Regions from separate parts of the Novosphingobium sp. 11B genome, predicted to be linked through region 2. Evidence: predicted binding sites of a transcription regulator. Region 2 holds the regulator's gene; each other region holds the start of a gene.
What was found. Region 2 encodes LexA, which represses DNA repair genes until DNA is damaged. Its sites were predicted from a motif close to GTTCCNCNCTTGTTCT; they were not measured.
Positions count from the first base shown of each region.

Region 1: the regulator LexA is predicted to act here: its motif matches at 3,672-3,687, upstream of ACYPYD_RS17670 (putative DNA modification/repair radical SAM protein).
Region 3: the regulator LexA is predicted to act here: its motif matches at 2,831-2,846, upstream of recA (recombinase RecA).

Region 1 is NZ_BAAILP010000195.1:10,555-18,191, forward strand. Features, by position in the region: gene ACYPYD_RS17655 (RNA polymerase sigma factor) at 55-579, opposite strand; gene ACYPYD_RS17660 (RNA-binding protein) at 713-973, opposite strand; gene ACYPYD_RS17665 (UdgX family uracil-DNA binding protein) at 1,028-2,431, opposite strand; gene ACYPYD_RS17670 (putative DNA modification/repair radical SAM protein) at 2,428-3,669, opposite strand; gene ACYPYD_RS17675 (ATP-binding cassette domain-containing protein) at 3,956-6,445, opposite strand; gene ACYPYD_RS17680 (branched-chain amino acid ABC transporter permease) at 6,442-7,317, opposite strand; gene ACYPYD_RS17685 (ABC transporter substrate-binding protein) at 7,322-7,637, opposite strand, start outside.
Region 2 is NZ_BAAILP010000332.1:54,542-62,178, reverse strand. Features, by position in the region: gene ACYPYD_RS27515 (anthranilate synthase component II) at 1-252, shown strand, start outside; gene trpD (anthranilate phosphoribosyltransferase) at 249-1,241, shown strand; gene trpC (indole-3-glycerol phosphate synthase TrpC) at 1,252-2,043, shown strand; gene moaC (cyclic pyranopterin monophosphate synthase MoaC) at 2,060-2,545, shown strand; gene ACYPYD_RS27495 (molybdopterin molybdotransferase MoeA) at 2,542-3,762, shown strand; gene lexA (transcriptional repressor LexA) at 3,863-4,555, shown strand; gene ACYPYD_RS27485 (ComEC/Rec2 family competence protein) at 4,604-6,748, opposite strand; gene gltX (glutamate--tRNA ligase) at 6,884-7,637, shown strand, end outside.
Region 3 is NZ_BAAILP010000173.1:19,499-27,135, reverse strand. Features, by position in the region: gene alaS (alanine--tRNA ligase) at 1-1,102, opposite strand, end outside; gene recA (recombinase RecA) at 1,685-2,755, opposite strand; gene ACYPYD_RS16250 (hybrid sensor histidine kinase/response regulator) at 2,878-5,313, opposite strand; gene ACYPYD_RS16245 (DUF2062 domain-containing protein) at 5,327-5,914, opposite strand; gene smpB (SsrA-binding protein SmpB) at 5,921-6,403, opposite strand; gene ACYPYD_RS16235 (alpha/beta hydrolase family protein) at 6,629-7,637, shown strand, end outside.

The sequences.
Region 1 (7,637 bases), on a different contig from region 2:
GCGCTCCTTCACCGGCGATGACGGAGCCGATCGGCTGCAGCCTCATCGCAGGCTTCATTTCGAGCGTTCCTTCCATTCCGCGAGCGCCCGGTAGGCGACGCGCAGGTCGCTTTCGACGGTGCTGAGGCTCAGGCCCATTTCGCTCGCCACGACTTTCTGCGGCGTGCCTTCTATGCGGTGGCGGCGGAAGATCGTCGCCACCCGCGCGCCCAGGCCGTCAAGCAGGGCAAGAACGCTGGCGGCTTCCTGCGCGGCGGCGAGGCGGCGTTCGGCGGAAGGCTCGGCGGAAACGCCCGGCGGATCGCCCGCATTCACCTCGGTCCAGTCGCGAGCGCGCGCGTCCGCCTGCCGGGTCGAACGGAAACGGTCGATCATCAGCAGGTCGGCGGTGCGGAACAGATAGGACAGCGGTGATGCAACCGGACCGGGACGGCTGGCGCCAATCTTGAGCCAGACCTCCTGAACGAGGTCCTCAGCCGCATCCCCCGCGCCGCGCGCGCGCATAAAACGCAGCAGCTTCTCCCGATGTTCGAGAAAAGCCGCTTCAAGGCCGGCTGTGGGGGAAGTTTCTGCGGTCACGAAGAAGGGGCGCGAAGTCTGGGGCTACTCTTGGTCGGGCAGCCTGATAGACGTTCGCACGCCTTCGGGGAAGTACCGTCGTCCCGACATCGACCGCGGTGCCGGGACGAGGAAAGATCAGGTCGAGAGAATTTCAGTTCACTGCGCGAATATGATGCCCCGGCTCGATCGCTGCCGGGGGAGCTGCTTCCAGCATGTGGTCATGTTCGGCGAAGATCCGTTCGATTTCGCTGCGCTTGTCGAAGATCATGCGGGCCACACCCGAAGTCATCCCGCCTTCGTCCCCGACCCGGCCCAATACGCCGGCAAGGTCTTCGAGCGTCGCGCGCTCAGGGCTGCTGTGGAGTCCGCCCTTGGTATCGCGGTAGGCAGTGCATTCGCTGGCCATGACCATTCCCCTTCAATGTTTGCCGTCCTGTTGAACGCGCGGAGGCCTTCGGAGTTGCACTCAGCCGACTCCACTCGCCGCAAGCAACTGCGCGAGACCGGCAAGATCTTCAGCGAAGCGCCCCTGTTCGCGCTCCCGGCTCTCACCGTCGAGACGAAGCAGGTAACTGGGGTGCGCGGTGAGCCAGACACGTGTGCCGTCGGGCAGGTAAAGTGCCCGGCCACGTTCGCGTCCGATCGCCGGGGTGCGCCCCAGCAAGCCGCGCGCGCTGCTCGCGCCAAGGGCCAGCACGACTTTCGGCTTTACCAGCGCGCGTTCGTTGTCGAGCCACCAGCGGCACATATCTATCTCGCCCGCCGTAGGGGCCTGGTGCAATCGCCGCTTGCCGCGCGGGGCGAACTTGAAGTGCTTGACCGCGTTGGTGACGTAAGCCGCCGTCCGGTCCACGCCTGCCTCGCCGAGCGCGCGGTCGAGCAATTGCCCGGCTGGCCCGATGAAGGGGCGATTTTCGCGCTCCTCGGTATCGCCGGGCTGTTCGCCGACGATCATGAGGTCGGCGGTCTGCGGCCCTTCGCCCATGACGGCGCGCGTGCCGTTGCACCCGATCGGACAGCGGCGGCATTGTACGATACCTTCGGCGATGGCCTGCAGGCTGAAGGGCGCGGCTTCCTGCTCGAAAAGATCGGCACCGCTGGCGATCATCGCAGCCTCGCGCTTGTGCGCCCCCGCGATGAGATCGGGAATCTGGCGAGCTTCGGGCAGGTTCTTCCAGTACCGGCGCGGCATCTCCTTGAGCATCATGCCGACCTTGAGCCGCGCCGGATTGAAGATCGAGCGATAGTAGCCGAGCCACAGGTCCTCGGTCGCGTCTTCAGCCGGCGCGTCCGCACGCGATGCGGGCGGGCCTTCCAGCAATACTTCCCCGTCCCAGTGCAGGGAAAGGCGGGGCGTCAGGATCGACCAGCGCTGGCTGGCGAAGCGGTTGACGAAGAAGTCGGCGTTGGCGCGCTCGATCCGGTGTTCGGGCTCGAACCAGGCGACGAAGCGTTCGATCCCGTCTTCGTCGGCCACGCTGCGGAAACGGACGAAAGCGCGCATCTTGTGAATGTCCCGCCGGACCTGCTTCGCCATGCGCTCCAGCGCTGCGACGTCGCGATCGGCGGCATCCTCGAGCAGGCGAGGCCGGTCCTGCAGCCGCCAGAGCACGCGATAGAGCAGCCCCAGCCGCGCGGCGTCGCAGTGCAGGACGACGCTTCCGGCAAGGTCGAGAAAAGCCCGGCTCGCCCGCACCTGACGCAAGGGTTCCGTAGACTGGGGCGACGACGGTGCGGCGAAAAGATCCGCCGAACCGTCCGCATCGCCCCAGGCCGTCGCCTCGGGCGCTATGCCGCGCGCGACCAGCCGCCGGGCCTCGTCGCGCCAGGCCTCGAAGTCGTCGGGCTGCCCGATGGCCGCGGCGATCATGCGAACAATTCCATCTGCTGCGCCGGTGGAGCAAGGCGCGCTCGCAGGTCCGCGCGGTCGAGGAGCAGGGTGGGGCGCCAGTCGTCGGTGACGATGAAAGGCCGCAGCTTCTTCACCGAGATGCTGAGCCGCGCGAGATCCTCCAGCCGGATCGATCGATGCCGCCGCGCGGCGAGGATCGCATCGACCGCCTTCACGCCAAGCCCCGGCACCCGCAACATCGCTTCACGCGGGGCGCGGTTCAGATCGACCGGGAACCGGTCCCGGAACTTGAGCGCCCAGGCGAGCTTGGGGTCGATGTCGAGCGGCAGCATGCCGTCATCCTCGGTCGCCTGTTGCACGTCCTGCGGCGCGAAACCGTAAAAGCGCATCAACCAGTCGGACTGATAGAGCCGATGCTCCCGCATCAGCGGCGGGCGCCTCAGAGGCAATACGGCGCTGCCCTCGGGGATCGGACTGAAGGCGGAATAGTACACGCGCTTGAGGGCAAAGCGGTCGTAGAGCGTACTGGCCTTTCCCACGATCTGGGCATCGCTGGCGCCGTCCGCGCCGACGATCATCTGAGTCGATTGCCCGGCGGGGGCAAATATGGGCGCCTTGCGAAAACGCTTTCGAGCATCATGCGCCTCGGTTATCGCGCCCGAAAGCCTGCCCATGGCACCTTCTATGGTGGCCGCGTTCTTGTCCGGCGCAAGGCGAGACAATCCCGCTTCGGTAGGCAGTTCGACGTTGATCGAGACCCGGTCCGCCCACAGCCCGGCCTGAGCCACCAGTTCGGGGTCCGCCTCCGGAATTGTCTTTAAATGGATGTATCCACGAAAATCGTGCTCTTCCCGCAGGATACGTGCGACCTCTATCAATTGTTCCATCGTATGGCTGGAAGACTTCACGATCCCGGAGGAGAGAAACAGCCCCTCGATATAGTTGCGGCGATAAAACGAAAGCGTGAGATCTACCACTTCCTGCGGCGTGAAACGCGCGCGGCGCACGTTCGAGCTCTTGCGGTTGATGCAGTAATGGCAATCGAAGATGCAGTGGTTCGTCAGCAGCAACTTCAGCAGCGAAATGCACCGCCCGTCCGGGGCATAGGCATGGCAAATGCCCATGCCCTCCGTCGAGCCCAGCCCGCGTCCGTCACGACTGTTTCTTTTCGCGGTACCGGACGACGCGCAGGAGGCATCATACTTGGCGGCATCGGCAAGAATTTCGAGACGGTCCATGATGGAGGAACGAGACATATGTTCCTTATATGTTCCAATCAAATCCTTTGCAAGTCGGCCGATGGTGAGTCGTCATATCCGTTTAATCCGGATTGGTACGATCGCGTCGGCGACCCAGATTGGGGGTGCTGCCGACGGGTCAGCAATGCTAACCCCCTGTCAAACGGCAGCGGTCGCGGCGATCGGTGTCCCGGTCGTCGCGACCTTTTGATCTGCGTGGGCAGCTTCTATTTTCCGGATGCATTTGCCGCCGAGCTGGCAGGTCGGTCACCATGGAGCCAGGCGTGTCCGTCCGGAGCTCGGTTCAGCCGCCGAAGTACAGGTTATCGAGGCTGTCGTCCGCGGCGATCTGCGCCGATGCTCCCGCCGCTGCGACATGGCCGCCGCGCAGCACATAGGCGCGGCTGGACAGGTTGAGCGCCAGATCGGCCATCTGATCGACGATCATTATCGCCATGCCTTCGTCGCGAAGCTGCCGAAGCTGTTCGAACAAGTCCGACGTCATCTGCGGCGACAGCCCCAGCGAAGGTTCGTCGAGCAGGAGCAGGCGCGGCTGGGCCATCAGGGCGCGGCCGATGGCCAGCATTTGCTGTTCTCCGCCCGACAGCAGCCCGGCCTGCCGGTCCAGCATGGTGGCAAGGCGGGGAAAGCGCTCCAGTATCGCCGACATGCGTGCCGCCGCATTCTCACGGCGGGTATAGCCGCCGAGCCGCAGGTTGTCGTGGACCGACAGTTCAGGGAAAACCTGCCGTCCTTCCGGAACCAGTACCAGCCCCTGGCGTACGCGGGCGCGGCTGTCCTGCGCACCGATCTGCGTGCCTTCGAGCCGGAGATGGCCCGAACGCGGCGCCATCAGTCCGGAAAGGATGCGCATCAGCGTGGATTTGCCCGCGCCGTTCGCGCCCAGCAGGGCGACGGCTTCGCCGGGGCGGACTTCGATGTCGATGCCGTGCAGCACATCGACTGCGCCATAACCCGCGTGGATCGCGTAGGCGCCAAGGCAGGGCTCTCCGCCTTTGGGAACGGCCGGGGCCTGTCCGCCGATCCGTCTTTCGCCCAGATAGGCTTCGCGCACGAGAGGGTCGGCCTGGATCTCGGCCGGTGTGCCTTGTGCGATCAATGCGCCGGTGCGCAGCACGGCAACCTGATCCGACACGCTCATCACCAGCGCCATGTCGTGCTCGACCAGCCCGACGCCGATCCCGGCTGCGGCGATCTGGCGCAGCAGATCGCCCAGCACGCGCTTTTCCGCTTGCGAGAGCCCGGCGGCGGGTTCGTCGAGGAGCAGCGTGTGGGGGTCGGTCGCCAGCGCGCGGGCGATCTCCACCAGGCGCCGGTCGACATGCGCCAGTGCACCTGCAGGCGTCGATGGCGCGCCCTCGAAGCCGCAGGCCAGCAGCAGGGCGCGCGCATGCCGCACATCCGTGCCGGTTCGGTCGAGCGCCTTGCCGTGCAGCGCGCCAAGGCGGCCCTTACGCATGGCGAGCAGGACGTTGTCTTCCACGCTCATGCTGTCGAACAGGGCCGAGGTCTGGTAAGTGCGGGCAACGCCCGCCCTTGCGGACAGCCAGGGTCTGCCGGGCGCGAGCAAAGTGTCTGCAATCCTGCGTTCGCCGGTGTCCGAGCGGTAAAATCCGCTCAGGATGTTGATGACGGTCGATTTTCCAGCGCCGTTGGGGCCTATCAGCGCCGTCACGGTCGCTGCAGGCATGGCGATATCGAGGTCGGTGATCGCCCGCACGCCGCCGAAACTGATCCCCAGCCCCTGTGCCGAAAGGGCGGCGCGCGGGCGAGCAGGCAGCAGAGCGGCGATGGTGGCGGCCTCGTCGGCGCGGTCGCCGGTCGTGGTCGCTGGCAGGCGCAGCATCCCGGCGATGCCGCCGGGGGCCAGCCATAGCACGATCAGCACCAGCGCGGCGTAGGCAAGGACGCGGTACGCTTCGAAGGAAGAGAGCAGTTCGGGCAGCAGGCCTATGACGATCGCGCCCAGCACCGGTCCGGGGCGCGATCCGGTGCCGCCGATCACCACCGTCAGCACCAGCAGGATCGAGAAGTTGAGGCCGAAGGACTGCGGCGTCACGAAACTGTTGAGCGGTGCGGAAAGGCCGCCCGCCAGCGCGCAGCACCCGGCAGACACCATGAAGGCGACGATGCGCGTGCGCGTGGGGGATATGCCGATGGACGCAGCGGCATTCTCCGAATCCCGCACGGCGCGCATGGCCTGTCCCCAGCCGTTGGCGGACAGCACATGATAGGCCGTCATCACCAGCGCTGCGACGATGATCGCCGCGATCGCCATCGCCCGGTCGCCCAGCACGATCCCCGCCAGCGAGAGGGGCGGTATCTGCAGGATGCCGCTCTGGCCGCCGGTCAGGCTTTCGGCTTCCACCAGCGTCTGTTCGACCACCAGACCGAAGGCGATGGTCACCATGGCCAGATATGGACCTTTGACGCGCAGTGCAGGCAGAGCCAGCAGGCCGCCCACGCCGATCGCGATCACGACGCCGAGCGGCCAGGCCAGCCAGAACGGCAACCAACCGTGCGACGTGCAGATCGCCACGGCATAAGCGCCGATCGCGTAGAAAGCGGCGTGGCCGAAACTGAACTGGCCGCTCAGGCCGATCAGCACGTTCAGCCCGATACCGGCAATGGCCAGAAGCGCGATCTGGCCGATGACGAAGGCGTAGTAGCCGTTGAGCAGCAATGCCCCGGCCACGCCGCCCAGCAGGCACAGGCCCCAGAGCGAGAGCGCCGCTTTCCGATGGAGGGCGGGATTAACGGAGAGAGCGGTCATACCTTGCGCACCTTTGCTCGGCCAAGCAGCCCGTCGGGGCGCACGGCAAGGACGATGATGACCAGCATGAAGGTCACGATCTGGGTATAGCCCGAGCCGACCCCGAGCGTGACGAGCGCCTCCACCAACCCGAATAGCAGGGCGGCGGCAACGATGCCCCAGGCGCTGCCGAGCCCGCCCAGAATGGCGACGGCGAAAGCCTTGAGGCCCAGCACCACGCCCATGCCGCTTTCGACATGGGTGAGCGGCGCCACCAGCATGCCGGCGATGCCCGCAAGGGCAGAGGAAAGCGCAAAGGCGGCGGCGATCACCCGGCCTACGGGAATGCCCATTATCGCGGCGGCATCGCGGTTCTGGGCCACGGCCAGCATGGCGGTGCCGTGCAGGGTGCGGCGGCGGAACAGGTCTATGCCCGCCGCCAGCGCCAGCATCACCACCGGGATCAGCAGATGCAACGGATAGATGCCGAGATCCATGCCGCCAACCCGCAACGAAGTCTGCGCCAGCGGCGAGACGAGCGATCGCGGCTCCGCGCCGAACACCAGCATCATCCCGTTGTCGCAGACGAGGCCGAGCGCCACCGTCGCCATCAACCAGGCGTCGGACTTGCGGCCCAGGAACGGACGGATCGCCGCGCGCTCCACGACCAGTCCGTAGATGCCGCAGGCAAGGATCGTCACGCCCACCGCGATGGGCACCGGCCATCCGGCCTCAGTCATCATCCAGAGCAGCACCGCGCCCAGCATCGCGCTGGAGCCTTGCGCGAAATTGACGGCACCGCAGACCGACGCGGTGATGTGGAAACCCAGGGCGATCAGTCCGTAGATCGAACCGAGCGCAAGGCCGGTGAGGAGGGCGGGCAGGATGTCCATGTCCTCAGGCAGCCTTCGACGGCAGCGGCACGATGCGGCCCTGATCGAATTCGGCCCAGACGTAATCGCGCTCGTCCAGGGCGTCCTGACCATGTGCGAACGGTGCGTCATAGGTCTTGATCAAGCCCTCATAGCGCCCGATCCGGGTGAAGCCGCGCCGCACCGCTTCGCCGTCCAGCGATCCTGCGGTGCGGATGGCCAGAGCGGCCAGATGCATGGCATCATAGGCATTGGCGACACCGACGGCGGGGGTCACGTCCTGCGGCCCCCTGATGTCCGGGTACTTCGCTTTGAGAGCGGCAAGAACGCGGGTCTTCACC
Region 2 (7,637 bases):
GCCGGGCTGCCCTCGCCCTTCACCGCGACGCGCTATCACTCGCTGATCGTCGAGGATATCCCTGAGACGCTGGTGGTGAACGCCCGCTCGGACGACGGCCATGTCATGGGCTTCCGCCATGCGAGCCTGCCGATCCACGGCGTCCAGTTCCACCCGGAAAGCATCGCCACCCAGCACGGCCATGCCATGCTCGCGAACTTCCTGCGTACTTGCGGTATCGAGGCCAAACTGCCGGAACGTCTGAGCGCATGACCCTTCCCGACCCTCTCCACCCGATCGCCGAGGACGAGGCCCAGGCAGCCTTCGCCGCAATCCTCGACGGCGAAATGCCCGAATCCGAAATCGCCGAGTTCCTCGTCGCCTTGTCGGATCGCGGCGAGACCGCCAGCGAAATCGCGGGCGCGGCTCGCGCCATGCGTGAGCGGATGATCCCGGTGAAGGCGCCCGCAGGCGCCATCGACGTCTGCGGCACCGGCGGCGACGGCTTCCACACCCTCAACGTCTCGACCGCCGTTTCTCTGGTGGTCGCGGCTGCGGGCGTCCCCGTCGCCAAGCATGGTAACCGCGCTGCCAGTTCCAAAGCGGGCGCCGCCGATACCCTCGAAGCGATGGGGCTGAACCTCGACCGCGCCGTCGAGACTGCAGAATCCACGCTCGCCGAAATCGGCATCGGCTTCCTGTTCGCCGCGCGCCACCACCCGACGATGGGTCGGCTGATGCCGCTGCGCAAGTCGCTAGGCCGCCGCACGATCTTCAACCTGATGGGGCCGCTGGCGAACCCGGCGCAAGTCTCGCGCCAGCTAGTCGGCATCGCACGCCCGGCTTATGTGCCGATCTACGCCGATGCCCTGCTGCGGCTTGGCACCGAGCACTCGATGGTCATTTCCGGTGATGAGGGCCTCGACGAGTTGAGCCTCGCAGGCGGCAACGAAGTCGCGGATATTCGCGGCCGGGAACTGTCGATGCGCCGCGTCGCTCCGCAGGATGCCGGTTTACCGACGGCCGCAGTCGATGCCATTCGCGGCGGCGACCCCGCCTACAACGCCCGTGCCCTCAACGACCTGCTGATGGGCGCTCCCGGCGCCTATCGCGACGCCGTCCTGTTCAATGCCGCAGGCGCGCTGCTTGTGGCCGGTGAAGTGGACACCTGGGCCGAGGGCGTCGAAGAAGCGGCAGAAACGATCGACAAGGGCCTCGCCAAGGCTTTGCTCGACTGCTGGATCGCGGCAACCCGTGCCTGACGAGGATTCCATGTCCGATAAACTTACCGAAATCTGCGATACCAAGCGCGAGGAGGTCGCCGCCCGCAAGCCGCTGGCCACGATCGCCGATCTCGACGCCCGCGCTGCCATGCAGACGCCCCCTCGCGGCTTCGAGGCGGCACTGCGCGCCAAAGCCGCGACCGGCTACGCCTTGATTGCAGAAATCAAGAAAGCATCGCCTTCCAAAGGATTGATCAGAAGCGACTTCCAGCCATCACAGCACGCGGTCGCCTATGAGCGGGGCGGCGCCGCGTGCCTGTCCGTGCTCACTGATGCTCCCTACTTCCAGGGCCACGAGGATTTCCTCATCCAGGCCCGCGCCGCCTGCGGCCTTCCGGTGATCCGCAAGGATTTCATGGTCGATCCCTGGCAGGTCGCCGAAGCGCGCGCGATCGGTGCCGATGCCATCCTCATCATCGTCGCCGCACTGGACGACGTACTGATGGCGGAAATCGAAGCCGCTGCGATCGAGCGAGGCCTCGACTGCCTCGTCGAAGTTCACAACGAACCTGAGATAGAGCGTGCAAGTCTTTTGAAATCGCGCCTTATTGGCGTGAACAACCGCGACCTGCGACGTTTCGCCACCGATATCGGCACGACTGAGCGCCTCGCCCCGCTGGCGCCGGAAGGTACGCTGCTGGTGAGCGAAAGCGGCATCAACGTCCATGCCGATCTGGTACGCCTGTCCTCGTGCGGCGCCCGGACATTCCTCGTCGGCGAAAGCCTCATGCGCCAGAACGATATCGAGGCGGCGACACGCGCCCTGCTCACCGGAGCCTGAACGCCATGGGTTCGCGATGAACAAGTCCCTCACTCACATCGACCCGGACGGCAACGCGCGCATGGTCGACGTTGGCGCCAAGGCCGAGACGCAGCGCATCGCCGTGGCGGCCGGGCGCATTTCCATGAGCGCGGATGCCCTTGCCGCAATCCGCGCCGGGAATGCTCCGAAGGGTGACGTGCTGGGAACCGCGCGCATTGCCGGCATCATGGCGGCCAAGCGTACGGCCGATCTCATCCCCATGTGCCACCCGCTGCCGCTCGATGCCGTAAACCTCGACTTCGCTTTCGAGGATAATGCTATCCGCGTCATCGCGAAGGCTTCGCTGACCGGTCGCACCGGGGTAGAAATGGAAGCGATAACAGCAGCTTCTATCGCACTTGTCACAATTTACGACATGGCCAAAGCGCTCGACAAGGGCATGGTCATCGGAGACATCCGCCTGGTCGAGAAAATCGGCGGTAAATCAGGCCATTGGAAGATGGACGGATGGACTGAATGAACGGCTCCGCGCCGCTCTCTCTGGAGGAGGCACAAGCTCGCCTCCTCGCGCTCGTCACCCCGCTGTCGATAGAGCGTGTCGACATCGAAGGCGCGCTCGGCCGTTACCTGGCTGAACCGCTGCACGCCAGACGCACGCAGCCCTCCGCAAATCTGTCAGCCATGGACGGCTACGCCGTCACGGCAGGCGACCTGCGCGGCCCCTGGAGGATCGTCGGTGAAAGTGCCGCCGGGCATCCTTATGCCGGCCCGCTCTCGCAAGGAGAGGCAGTCCGAATTTCGACGGGCGCGATGCTGCCGCCCGACGCGGCGGCCGTCATAATCCAGGAAGACCTGACACGCGAGGGCGCGAACCTTATACTCTCGGGCGAGCCGCCCGCACCGGCGCACAAGCACATCCGCCATTGCGGGATGGATTTTGCCCAGGGCGTGGAAGTCCTGCCCGCTGGTCTGCACATCGCGCCCGCGCAGATGGCGCTGGCGATCGCGGCCGGCCATACGCACCTTCCCGTGCATCGCACACCGCGCCTGACCGTGATCGACAGCGGCGACGAACTCGCCTCCGATCCGGAGCGCTGTGCACCGCACCAGATTCCCGCCAGCAACGGCGCGATGCTGACGGCCATGGCGCGTTCGCTGGGCGTGGATGCGCGGCGTATCGGCCCGGTGCCCGATACGATCAAGGCAATAACCTCCGCTTTCGAAGCATCCGCCGATGCCGACCTCATCGTAACGAGCGGCGGCGCTTCGGTCGGCGATCACGACCTCATTCGTCCGGCACTCGAAAGCTGGGGCGCGGGCATCGATTTCTGGCGTGTCGCGATCAAGCCCGGCAAACCAATCCTAGTCGCCACCCGCGACGTGGCAGGACGCCGCCAGATCGTGCTGGGCCTGCCGGGGAATCCGGTCTCCAGCTACGTCACCGCTTACCATTTCCTGCTCCCCGTCCTGCGCGCGATGCAGGGGGCTGCGCGCCCCTTGCCCATGCGGCTGACGGCCCGGCTGGCCATGCCGCTGCGCGCGAGCGGACGCCGCCGCGAGTTCCTGCGCGGTTGGTGGGACGGAGAAAATGTGACGGTAAGCCCGCTGCAGGACAGCGGCGCCCTGTCGTCCCTGGCGGCAAGCAACGTGCTGGTCGATCGGTCGGCGCTGGCCGGTCCGGCACAGGCTGGTGAAGAAGTCCGGATATACTTGCTCCAGAACGGCGGTATTGCCTGAAGTATCGGCAATTGGTTGCTTGATTGTTCCCTCAATGTTCACTACCAGAACAAACGCGATCAGGGTTTGCCTGGTTCGGAGGTCACGAGAAGGCAGCGACATGTTGACGCGCAAGCAGCACGAATTGCTCCGGTTCATCCAGGTCCGGCTTGAGGAGACAGGCATCTCCCCCAGCTTCGAGGAGATGAAGGAGGCGCTCGACCTCAAGTCCAAGTCCGGTGTTCACCGACTGATTTCCGCACTGGAAGAACGCGGCTTCATCCGCCGCCTTCCCAACCGTGCACGTGCGCTCGAAGTCTTGCGCCAGGCCGATGACACGGGAAGCAAGGCCCTGCGTCCTTCTGCAGCGAACAGCAATGATGGATTGGCGCGTCCGCAGACGCCGCGTCGTTCCGTCGAAGCCGCCAACGACGTTATCGAGATCCCGCTGCACGGGCGTATTGCCGCAGGTGTGCCGATCGAGGCTCTCGAAGGACAGTCCATGTTGCCTGTCCCTGCCGCCCTGCTTGGCTCCGGCGAGCATTACGCGCTCGAGGTCTCCGGCGACTCGATGATCGAGGCGGGCATTCTGGATGGTGATTTCGCCCTCGTGAAGCGCACGAATGCCGCTCGCGACGGCGAGATTGTCGTTGCCCTGATCCGCGGGGAAGAGGCGACCCTCAAGTACCTTCGGCGCGAAGCGGGAATGGTGCGGTTGGATCCCGCAAATGCCGCTTACGAACCGCAGATTTACGGTGCGGACGAAGTGGAAGTCCAAGGCAAGCTCGCCGGCCTGCTTCGACGGTACAACTGACACGGCCACGCTGCGCCATGAAGGCCTTGGCGCAGCAGCAACCGGTAATTACTGCGATTTGCGCGGCGCAGGAGCATTCCTGTAACGGTGAACAGGCCGGGGACGCCACCAGCCGTGTTCACCTTGGGTCTGGGCTACCGTATCGATACGGGCCTTGCCCAGATATACCGCCAGCCCGCCGGTCTGCCCAAGCGATCCTCGATCTGCCTTGAACCAGCGCGGCTTGCAACTGCGCGGCAGCCAGCGATCCGATATGACGATGTCGCTGCGTTCGCATGCAGCGGCGAGCGACCGTTCCGCAACGGCATCGCGGCCCCGCGAAACCAGCACATGCCACGTGGTGCCGGAGCGCCTGACCGGCAAGGCGCAGAAATCACGGTTGCAGCGAGCACCCGGGAACTTGTCGAACGTGACCGGATCGGCCTCGATCCCGGCGAATTCCATGAGATTGTCCCGGGCGTAGCCGCTTTCGCTGTTTCGAAGCAGGTAAAGCCGTTTCCCGCCATCTTCGACCAGCCCGACATGACGACCATCTCCGGACACCAGCATGTCCGCCGCCGGTGCGGTCGCCAGCAAGAACACTCCGACCGAGGCGATCGGTAGCCCGGCCCAGCGAATGCGGCCGCTCCAAAGGCCCATCCACAGACCTCCCGCGACGAAAAGCAGGAATGCCCAGGTGTCTGTACCGGGAAGCAGGTTCACAGCGCCCGGTCTCGACGCGAACCAGCGGGCCAGGCCGACCAGCAGGTCTATCGAGATTCCGGCGAGCCACCAGACCGGCCCGCCCAGCCCGGCGATATCGAGGACCAATGCACAAGCCAGCAAAGGCATCACGACAAAGGTAGACAGCGGAATTGCCGCTACGTTGGCCAGCGCTCCATACACTCCGGCGCGGTGGAAATGATACAGGCCGATCGGCATGAGCGCGAGGTCGATGACCACGCCCGTCAGCAGCAGGAGGGCAAGATGGCGAAGCCCGGTCATGGCAAGCCCTTCGTCGCGCGGTCCAAGGAAGTGCCGCACGGGCTTGGCCGTACTGACGGCGATCAGCGCCAGGACCGCGCCGAAGCTCAGTTGGAAGCTCGGCCCGATCACCGCCTCCGGCCAGAGCAACAGGACGCAGAACGCCGCCACCGCAAGCATGCGCAGGGACAAGGGCTCCCGCCCCAAAGCCAGTGCGATCAGGACCAGGAGGGAGCCGATGCAGGACCGAACGGTCGGAACTTCCGACCCGGAAAGCAAAGTGTAAGCGACGCCTGCAGCGGCCCCCGCACCGGCCGCGACGACCGGCAGCCTCACCCTCAGGGCCACCCACGGGAACAGCGCCAGCAACCGGATGACCAGTAGATAGACCGCCCCGACCATCGCGCTGACATGCAGGCCGCTGATCGAGAGCAGATGCGCCAACCCCGAGTCGCGCATGGCCTGGTCGTCAGCCTCCGTAATGCCGCCGCGATCGCCGGTGACGAATGCAGCGGCAATGCCCGCGCGTTCATCCCCGATGCGGGCGCGAATATGGTTCGTCAAAGATTGTCGGATATCCAGCAATCCCCACTCGCTTCGCTTGCCTTTCCGGACGACCTGCACCTCACCTGTGACCGAACCGCTCGCGGCGATGCCTGTGAACCAGGACGTGCGCGCAAAGTTGTAGGCGCCGGGCAGCATGGGCGGCGCCGGCGGCATCAACCGTGCCCGGAAAGCCACCAGATCGCCGACCGCGATCCCGGTCGTCGATCCCTTGCCGGGAACGTTGAGCCGGACCTTGATCGCGTTGCCGGGCGAAGCGTCATGGCCGAAGCCGCTCAGGGGGTCACGCATGGCCAGCAGCAACCTGTCGCGTCCCAGGGCCGGCTGCGATTCGATCGCCAGAACCTGCGCGCTGAAATTGCCCGATAGTGGGCGCTCGATGGCGGGTTGCCCCACCAGTTCGGAACGCGCCCAGACGACGAGGCAACCGGCAACCACCACCAGCGGCAACAGCGACAACGCCCGACCGAGATGCGGGTAAACGACGCGCAAGGGAAAGGATGCATAACAAATTGCACAAATTGCAACAAGAGCGCCGCAAAGGCCTGCCCAGGCAGGTGCCGAAGGCAGCCAAAACCACGCAATTATGCCGGTTGCGAAGGCCACCGTCACCCATGGTGCGCGTTCGAATTCCGCCCCGGAAAGAAATCGCTCGACGACTGCCAAAACCCTCGACAAGAGGCCCTTGGCGGTCCATGGCCCATGCTGCAATGCAGCGGTTCCGGGGCTTTCCGGAGGCAGAATTTCACAAGTTGCGGCGTGGGTCCCCATTGCCGCCAATAGGACAGGAAGGTCGGGTAGATGGCAAGCGGTAGTGCATCGGGCGAAGCGACTGGCAAGAAGGCCGTCGTAACGCGCTTTGCTCCTTCGCCGACCGGTTACCTTCATATCGGTGGCGCTCGTACGGCACTGTTCAACTGGCTTTTCGCGCGCCGTCATGGCGGCAAGTATCTGCTGCGTATCGAGGATACCGATCGCGCCCGTTCGACAGAACCCGCGATCGACGCGATCTTCGACGGCTTGTCCTGGCTCGGCCTCGACGGTGACGAGGCCCCGGTGTTCCAGTTCGCCCGCTCGGACCGTCATGCCGAAGTCGCTGCGCAGCTGATGGAAAACGGCCACGCCTATCGCTGCTACCTGACCCAGGAAGAACTCGCCGAGCGCCGCCAGAAGGCGCAGGAAGAACGCCGCCCGTTCCGCATCGACAGCGAATGGCGCGATGCCGATCCCGCGACCTGGCCGGCCGACCGTTCCTGGGTGGTGCGCGTCAAGGCCCCGCGTGAGGGTTCGACGACGATCGAGGATCTCGTGCAGGGCACGGTCACCGTGCAGAACGAGGAAATCGACGACTTCGTCATCCTGCGCGGCGACGGCACCCCTACTTACATGCTGGCCGTGGTGGTGGACGACAACGACATGGGCGTCACGCACGTCCTGCGCGGCGACGATCACCTCAACAATGCGTTCCGTCAGCTCGTCGTCATCAACGGCATGGGCTGGGACGTGCCGGTCTACGGCCACGTGCCGCTGATCCACGGCTCGGACGGCGCCAAGC
Region 3 (7,637 bases), on a different contig from region 2:
TGATGCCGTTCGACAGGGTGCGGCGGAACTGCACTTCCTCGCGCTCCAGCGTCTCTTCGATCAGCGGCTGAGCCCGGCCGAGTTCGGGATAGGCCTGCCCCATCTCGGCGACCAGCGCAGGCACCAGACGGTGCATCAGCGGATCGCGCGCGCCCAGCAGGTGCGCATGGCGCATGGCGCGGCGCATGATGCGGCGCAGGACATAGCCGCGGCCCTCGTTCGAAGGCAGCACGCCATCGGCCAGCAGGAAGCTGGTCGAGCGCAGGTGATCGGCGATCACGCGGTGGCTGGCGCGGGTGTCACCCTCGGCGGCAACGCCGGTCAGGCTTTCCGACGCGGCGATCAGCGCCTTGAAGGTGTCGATGTCGTAGTTGTCGTGGACGCCCTGCATGACGGCGGAGATGCGCTCCAGACCCATGCCGGTGTCGATCGAGGGCTTGGGCAGGTTGCCGACGATCTCGCCCGCAGACTGCTCGAACTGCATGAACACGAGGTTCCAGATCTCGATGAAGCGGTCGCCATCCTCTTCCGGCGATCCCGGAGGGCCGCCCCAGATGTGGTTGCCATGGTCGAAGAAGATTTCCGAGCACGGACCGCACGGGCCTTCATCACCCATCGCCCAGAAGTTGTCCTTCGTCGGGATGCGGATGATCTTCTGCTCGGGCAGACCGGCGATCTTCTTCCACAAGTCGAAGGCTTCGTCGTCGGTATGATAGACGGTGACCAGCAGCTTCTCGACCGGCAGGCCCCACTCCTTCGTCAGCAGCGTCCACGCATGGGTGATCGCCTGCTCCTTGAAGTAATCGCCGAACGAGAAATTGCCGAGCATCTCGAAGAACGTGTGATGGCGCGCGGTGTAGCCGACGTTGTCGAGATCGTTGTGCTTGCCGCCCGCGCGCACGCACTTCTGCGACGAAGTGGCGCGCGGCGTCGCGCGGGTTTCCAGGCCGGTGAACACGTTCTTGAACGGCACCATGCCCGCATTGACGAACATCAGCGTCGGGTCGTTGTAAGGAACGAGCGGCGCGGACTGCACGGCCTCATGACCATTGCTGGCGAAGTAGTCGAGGAAGGACCGGCGGATGTCGTTCGTAGTCTGCATGATTTGCGCCGATAATGGACACCGCGCGCGGCGGCAAGCGGGAGTCTGCGGTCAGACTGGTCGGGAATTGCGATGATACGCCGGTTTTTGCACCATAGTGGCGGGTCGGTTACGGAAGAAGGAAAGACAAAGCAGGGGAGCATAGCCCCCCTGCCCCCCATTACCTGTCGTCGTCGTGCATGCAGCAGCGCCGGGCGCGCATTGCCTTCGTGGATCATGCTGCCGCGGGCCATTTCGACATGAAAGGCGGCTTCGCCGCGGAAAGCGCATGACTGTGAACGATTCTCTGCGTGAGCACTGCAAGCGCTTCAGTCGTATATTCAGAGGATGTCCAAGATCGAACAATCCCTCGCCCTGCCCTTGCGGCGCCTGACCAATCCCATCCAACTGAGCATCGGCGCCGCCGTGACAGTAGCCGGTACCATCCTGGCCCTGTCCCACCTCTAATCCGCAGAGCCAAGGCAGCTGCAAGGCACAAGGCCGACAGTCCCGGGAGCGCGAGGGTGTTAACCCTCGCATTCATACTTCAATCTCTTCCCGAAACAAGAAACCCCGACATTCCTGCCGGGGTTCGTTGTCGGATCAGGCGTCGTCCTCGGAAGGTCCGACCATCATTTCCTCCGCCAATCCGTCGGTCTTGGTGCGGATCGCCTTTTCGAGGCGGTCGCAGACTTCGGGGTTGGTCTTGAGGTAGGTCTTGGCGTTTTCACGCCCCTGCCCGATGCGGATCGAATCGTAGCTGAACCACGCGCCCGACTTCTCGACGAGGCCGGCCTTGACGCCGAGGTCGAGGATTTCGCCGATCTTGGAGACGCCTTCGCCGTACATGATGTCGAATTCGACCTGCTTGAACGGCGGGGCGACCTTGTTCTTGACGATCTTGACGCGGGTGGCGTTGCCGACGACTTCGTCGCGGTCCTTGATCGCGCCGGTGCGGCGGATGTCGAGGCGGACCGAGGCGTAGAACTTGAGCGCGTTGCCGCCCGTGGTCGTTTCCGGGTTGCCGTACATCACGCCGATCTTCATGCGCAGCTGGTTGATGAAGATCACCATGCAGCGCGAGCGGCTGATCGAACCGGTCAGCTTGCGCAGCGACTGGCTCATCAGGCGAGCCTGGAGGCCGACGTGGCTGTCGCCCATCTCGCCTTCGATTTCGGCGCGGGGGACGAGAGCGGCGACCGAGTCGACCACCAGCACGTCGATCGCGTTCGAGCGCACCAGCGTGTCGACGATTTCCAGCGCCTGCTCACCGGTGTCGGGCTGCGAGACGATCAGTTCGTCGATGTTGACGCCCAGCTTCTTGGCATAGACCGGGTCGAGCGCGTGTTCGGCGTCGATAAAGGCGGCGGTGCCGCCGGTCTTCTGCGCTTCGGCGATGCAGTGCAGCGCGAGCGTGGTCTTGCCCGAGCTTTCCGGACCGTAGATCTCGATCACGCGGCCGCGCGGCAGGCCGCCGACGCCGAGTGCGATATCCAGACCGAGCGAGCCGGTGGAGATCGCTTCGACCTGCATGGTCTCCTTCGAGCCCAGCTTCATCGCGGAGCCCTTGCCGAACGCCTTGTCGATCTGTGCGAGCGCGGCTTCGAGCGCCTTCTGACGGTCCATGGAGTCCTTTTCCTTGCCTTCCTGGATCAGCTTGAGCTGAGCGGCCATATTACTTACCTCCTGCTACCTAGCTGACCGGAAAGGTCAACGTCACGAAGCGACCTGTACTCGCTTCGTTCCACCAGAACAAGATAGGAACTTCGGCAGATTTCCGTTTTTTAACGCGGGAATCAGCCCTTGGCGGTCTGCGCCAGAACTTCCCCGACTTTTTCGGAGAGCTGCTGGACCGAGAACGGCTTGGGCATGAACCAGGCGTTGGGGATGCCGATCTGCTTGCGCAGCTGCTCCTCCGCATAGCCCGACATGAACAGCACCGGCAGGTCGGGCGCGAAGCGGCGAATCTCGCGCGCCATGGCCGGACCGTCGAGCGTGGGCATGACGACGTCGGAGACGACGAGGTCGAACTGGCCGCCCTCCTCCACCAGTTCGAGGCCTTCTTCGCCGTCGCGCGCGCAGGTGACCTGGTAGCCCTGCCGGGTGAGCGCCCGTTCGGCGACGATGCGCACCGGGTCTTCGTCCTCGACCAGCAGGATCGAGCCGCCGCCCGCCCACTGCGTCGGCGGCGGCGTGGGGGCGACGATCGCCTTTTCAGGGAGGCTGCCGGGGGTCGCATGGTGGACCGGGAGATAGACGGTGAAGCGCGTGCCGCCGCCTTTGCCATTTTGGCCCACGTCGGTCTCGGCGAAGATGAAGCCGCCCGACTGCTTGACGATGCCGTAGACCGTCGAGAGGCCGAGGCCGGTGCCCTTGCCCTGCTCCTTGGTGGTGAAGAACGGCTCGAAGATCTTGCCGAGGATTTCGGGCGGGATGCCGCCGCCGGTATCCTCGACGATGAGCGCGGTGTACTCGCCCGCCGGGATGATCTCGGACCGCATCGCGCGCACGTCGGTGGTGGTGATGCGGCGGGTCGCGAGCGTCAGCTTGCCCGCACCGTCGCCGCGCGATTGCATGGCGTCGCGGGCGTTGACGCACAAGTTGACGATGACCTGCTCGAGCTGCGTCGGGTCGGCGCGGACGGGGCCGAGATCGCGGTCGTGGGTGACGGCAAGCTGGATTTTCTCGCCGATCAGGCGGCGCAGCATCTGCGAGACGTCGGCGACGACGTCAGGCACCTGGATTACCTCGGGCCGCAGGGTCTGCTGGCGCGAGAAGGCGAGCAACTGGCGGGTCAGCGAGGCGGCACGGTTGGAGTTGGCGCGGATCTGCTGGATGTCGTCATAGTCCGAATCGCCCGGCGTATGGCGCATCAGCATGAGGTCGCAGGTGCCCAGGATCGCGGTGAGCACGTTGTTGAAATCGTGCGCGACGCCGCCAGCCAGCTGGCCCACCGCCTGCATCTTGGTGGCCTGCGCGACCTGACGCTTGAGGCGCATTTCCTCAGAGGTATCGGTAAGCCCGAGCAACACGGCGGCATCGCCAAGGCCGCGCACGCCCGCGAGGCTGAGCGAGACGGGATCATCCGGCTGACTGGTCAGACGGATCGCGAGGTCTCCCGCCGCAGCCGGGCCTTGCGCGAAGCGACGGATCGCTTCGGACAGCGCGCGCTTGTCATCCTTGACGACGAGGTCGGTCGGGTAGGTCGGCGGCTCCTGCCCTTCGTGGCCGGCCGCGCGCATGAAGGCCGGGTTGGCGAAGAGGAGGCGTCCGTCGCGGTCGGCCATGGCGAGGCCAAGCGGGAGCTGGCTGAGAAGTGCCTCCAGATGCGGCGCGGAGCCGGTGCCGCCGCCTCCGGTGCCGATGCCCTGCGAGGCCTCGACCACGAGCATCAGCGACGGGGTCGTGTTGGGGTCGGCCTCGTCGGTACGGTCAGGGTCGGTGACGGGGACGTGATAGAGTACCAGCGCGCCGCCGCGCCCGCCATCGCGCGCCCAGCCGATCCGCTCGCCCTCCTCCTGCCCGAGCAGCGCGACGAAGTCGGCGCCGGTCATGTCGGCATGGGCATCACCGGTGGCGCGCAGGGCGAAACCGGCGCTCGCGGCGCGGATAGTGCCGTCGGGATCGACCAGCGCGGCGGCGATGCCCGCCTTGGAAAGGCCGCGTCCCAGCTTGCCATCAAGCTGCGCGACGAGTTCGCCGACCGGGTCGCTGGAGCCGATGGCGCCGATGCGCCAGACGAGGAAATCGTCGCCCCTGCCGGTGCGGCGCACGTCTGCGCGCCAGTGGACGCCGTCCTCGTTGGCGATCTCGGCCGTGCCGTGACCGTCGCGCCAGGCGCGACGAGTGGCTTCGGCGAGGCGTTCGAGCGAGATCGGCAGAACCGGCAGGCTGGGCGGCGCGGCAGCGGGGCCGAACCAGTTCTCGAAACAGGAATTGGCGCAAGTCAGGCGCCCGGCACGGTCGGTGACGGCGATCGCCATGTCGGCGCGCTCGATCCCGGCGACGGTGACGGACCAGTCGGGCTGAGCGAACTCGACCTCGGCGGCCGGCGCGCGGCGACGGGCAAGCGCCCATGCGCCTGCACCGAACACGAGGATCGCGGCGAGGAACGTCGCCATCAGCAGCACGTCGCCCGAGACGATCCAGATCAGCACGGCGCTCAGAAGCAGGGCTCCGACGACGACGAGGACGTCAGTGCGCAGTCCGGGGCGCTGTATGCCAGAGTTCATGCAGAGACTTCATTCATGCGGGGGTTTCCGTGGGGGCTTCAATGCGATCCCGTTTCGGCCGCAGGCGGCGAGCGCGGTGCTTGTGGCCGATCCACCAGCGCCAGAACCACAAGGTCAGGAAATAGCTGACGAAAGCGGCGATGACCGACTGGATGAACAGGCCGATCACCACGGCGGGCGCGGTATCGGAAAGCAGCCAGTGCCACCATTGCTGGAAACCCGCGCCTTCGCGCACCATCGCGTTCACCGTGGCGATGTCGGCGTGATAGCCGAAGCTGTTGCCGATCGAGACCGCGAGCGGGAGGATGATCAGCAGCGTCGTGAACGGATTGGAGATGAAGGTCACCGCCGCCGCGAGCGGGATGTTGCCGCGAAACGGCACGCACATCAGCGCCGCGCCGACGATCTGTACGCCCGGAATCAGCGCGAAGATGCCGATGAACATGCCCACCGCCATGCCGCGCGGGACCGAGCGGCGGGTAAAGCGGAACAGTTCCTGCCGCCTTGCGAAAGGCGCGGTGAAGCGATTCCCCTCAAGCTGGGCGTGAGTGGGCATCTGCCGGTGCAGCCACACGGACATGCGGTGGAGGATTGCGCTCATCCCGGCTCAGCCGTGGTCGCGCATGATGCGGGCCTGGTCGCGCTTCCAGTCGCGGTCCTTGATCGTCTGGCGCTTGTCGGCGGCGTTCTTGCCCTTGGCGAGCGCCAGTTCGACTTTCGCGCGGCCCCGGCTGTTGAAGTAGATCGACAGCGGCACGAGCGTCATGCCCTTGCGCTCCACCGCGCCCTGCAGCCGGGAGATTTCCCGTTCGTGCAGCAGCAGCTTGCGGGGGCGCTTGGGCGTGTGGTTGAAACGGTTGCCGTGGCTGAATTCAGGCACGTTGGCGTTGACCAGCCAGCATTCGCCGCCGCGAATCTCGGCGAAGGATTCAGCGATCGAACCCTCGCCGAAACGGAGCGACTTCACTTCGGTGCCGGTGAGTGCGATGCCGGCCTCGAACTTGTCCTCGATATAATAGTCGAACCGTGCCTTGCGGTTTTCCGCAACGGTCTTGAACTTGTCGAATACGGAGTTTTGAGGGCGTGCCATGATCAGCCGCATGTAGGGACAAGACGGCGAAAAGAAAACGCCCCTTTGATCCGGTTCAGCGCGAGAAATCCTCCACGCGCCACGAAGCGGCCGAACCGGATGGACAGCCGCGCCCGCGAATGAACGGCGGTGTTAACGGATTGTCATCGCCTTTCGGATCAACCTTGCGTTGCAAACGCCCGGAATTGCGGGAATATCGCGTGCAAATTCGGGGGAATTTCTCATATGCGCACAGTCCTGCGGGCGGCCGTTCCGACCGCCCTTCTGTTCCTGCAAGTGCTGCCGGCAGCTTCGGCGGCGACGGTCGAGCCGCCACCGCTCGATGCCTATGGGGAACTGCCGCGCGTGGAGGATGCCGCCCTCTCGCCTGACGGCGGTTCCATCGCCAGCGTCGCCCAGTCCCAGGGCGAACGCCGGATCCTGGTGGTCACCCGGGACGGCAAGGTTCGCTTCAACGCCGCCAGCGGCACCAACAAGATACGGCGGATCGACTGGGCCGATGCCGACACCGTGCTCCTCACCAACAGCGCCACCGTGCCGCTGTTCGGCTTCACCGCAGACAAGGTGGAGATGAACGGCACCGTCCTGATCCCGCTCAAGGCGGGGAACGAGACCGGGCTGGTCTTCGGCAAGAACCGCGCGATCGTGAATGCCACGCGCGGCCGCTATGGCCTGCGCACCATCGGCGGGCGCACGGTAGGTTTCTTCGGCGGCATCGCACTCGACACCACCACCCGTGGCGAGCCGAGTTGGAAGCACGGGCGCACGACGCTCTACGCCGTCGACATCGCCACCAACAAACCGCGCGTGGTCGCTCCTCCTGCCTCGGAAAACCATTATCGCGACTGGCTCGTCGATGCCTCGGGCACGGTCTCGGTCACGCTCGACATCGCGGAGGAAAGCGGCCTGTGGACGATCGACACGCTGCGCGGAAAGGAACTGGTGCGCGGCGTCGACCCGACCGGCGACGTCAGCCTCGTCGCCTTCGGGCGCGGCGGGGCGAGCGTGATCTACCAGATCGAGGACAAGGACGGCGTCCAGCATTGGTTCGAAGTGCCCCTCGCCGGGGGAACGCCTCAGGAGTATCTGCCCGGCATCGCCATCGATCGCCTTTTCGTAGACCGCACCACCGGCATCCTCATCGGCTACCGCACGATGGAGGAAGTGCCGCGCACGGTCATGGACGATCCTGTGCAGCAGCACGCCATCACCCGCATCTTCAAGGCCTTCGCGG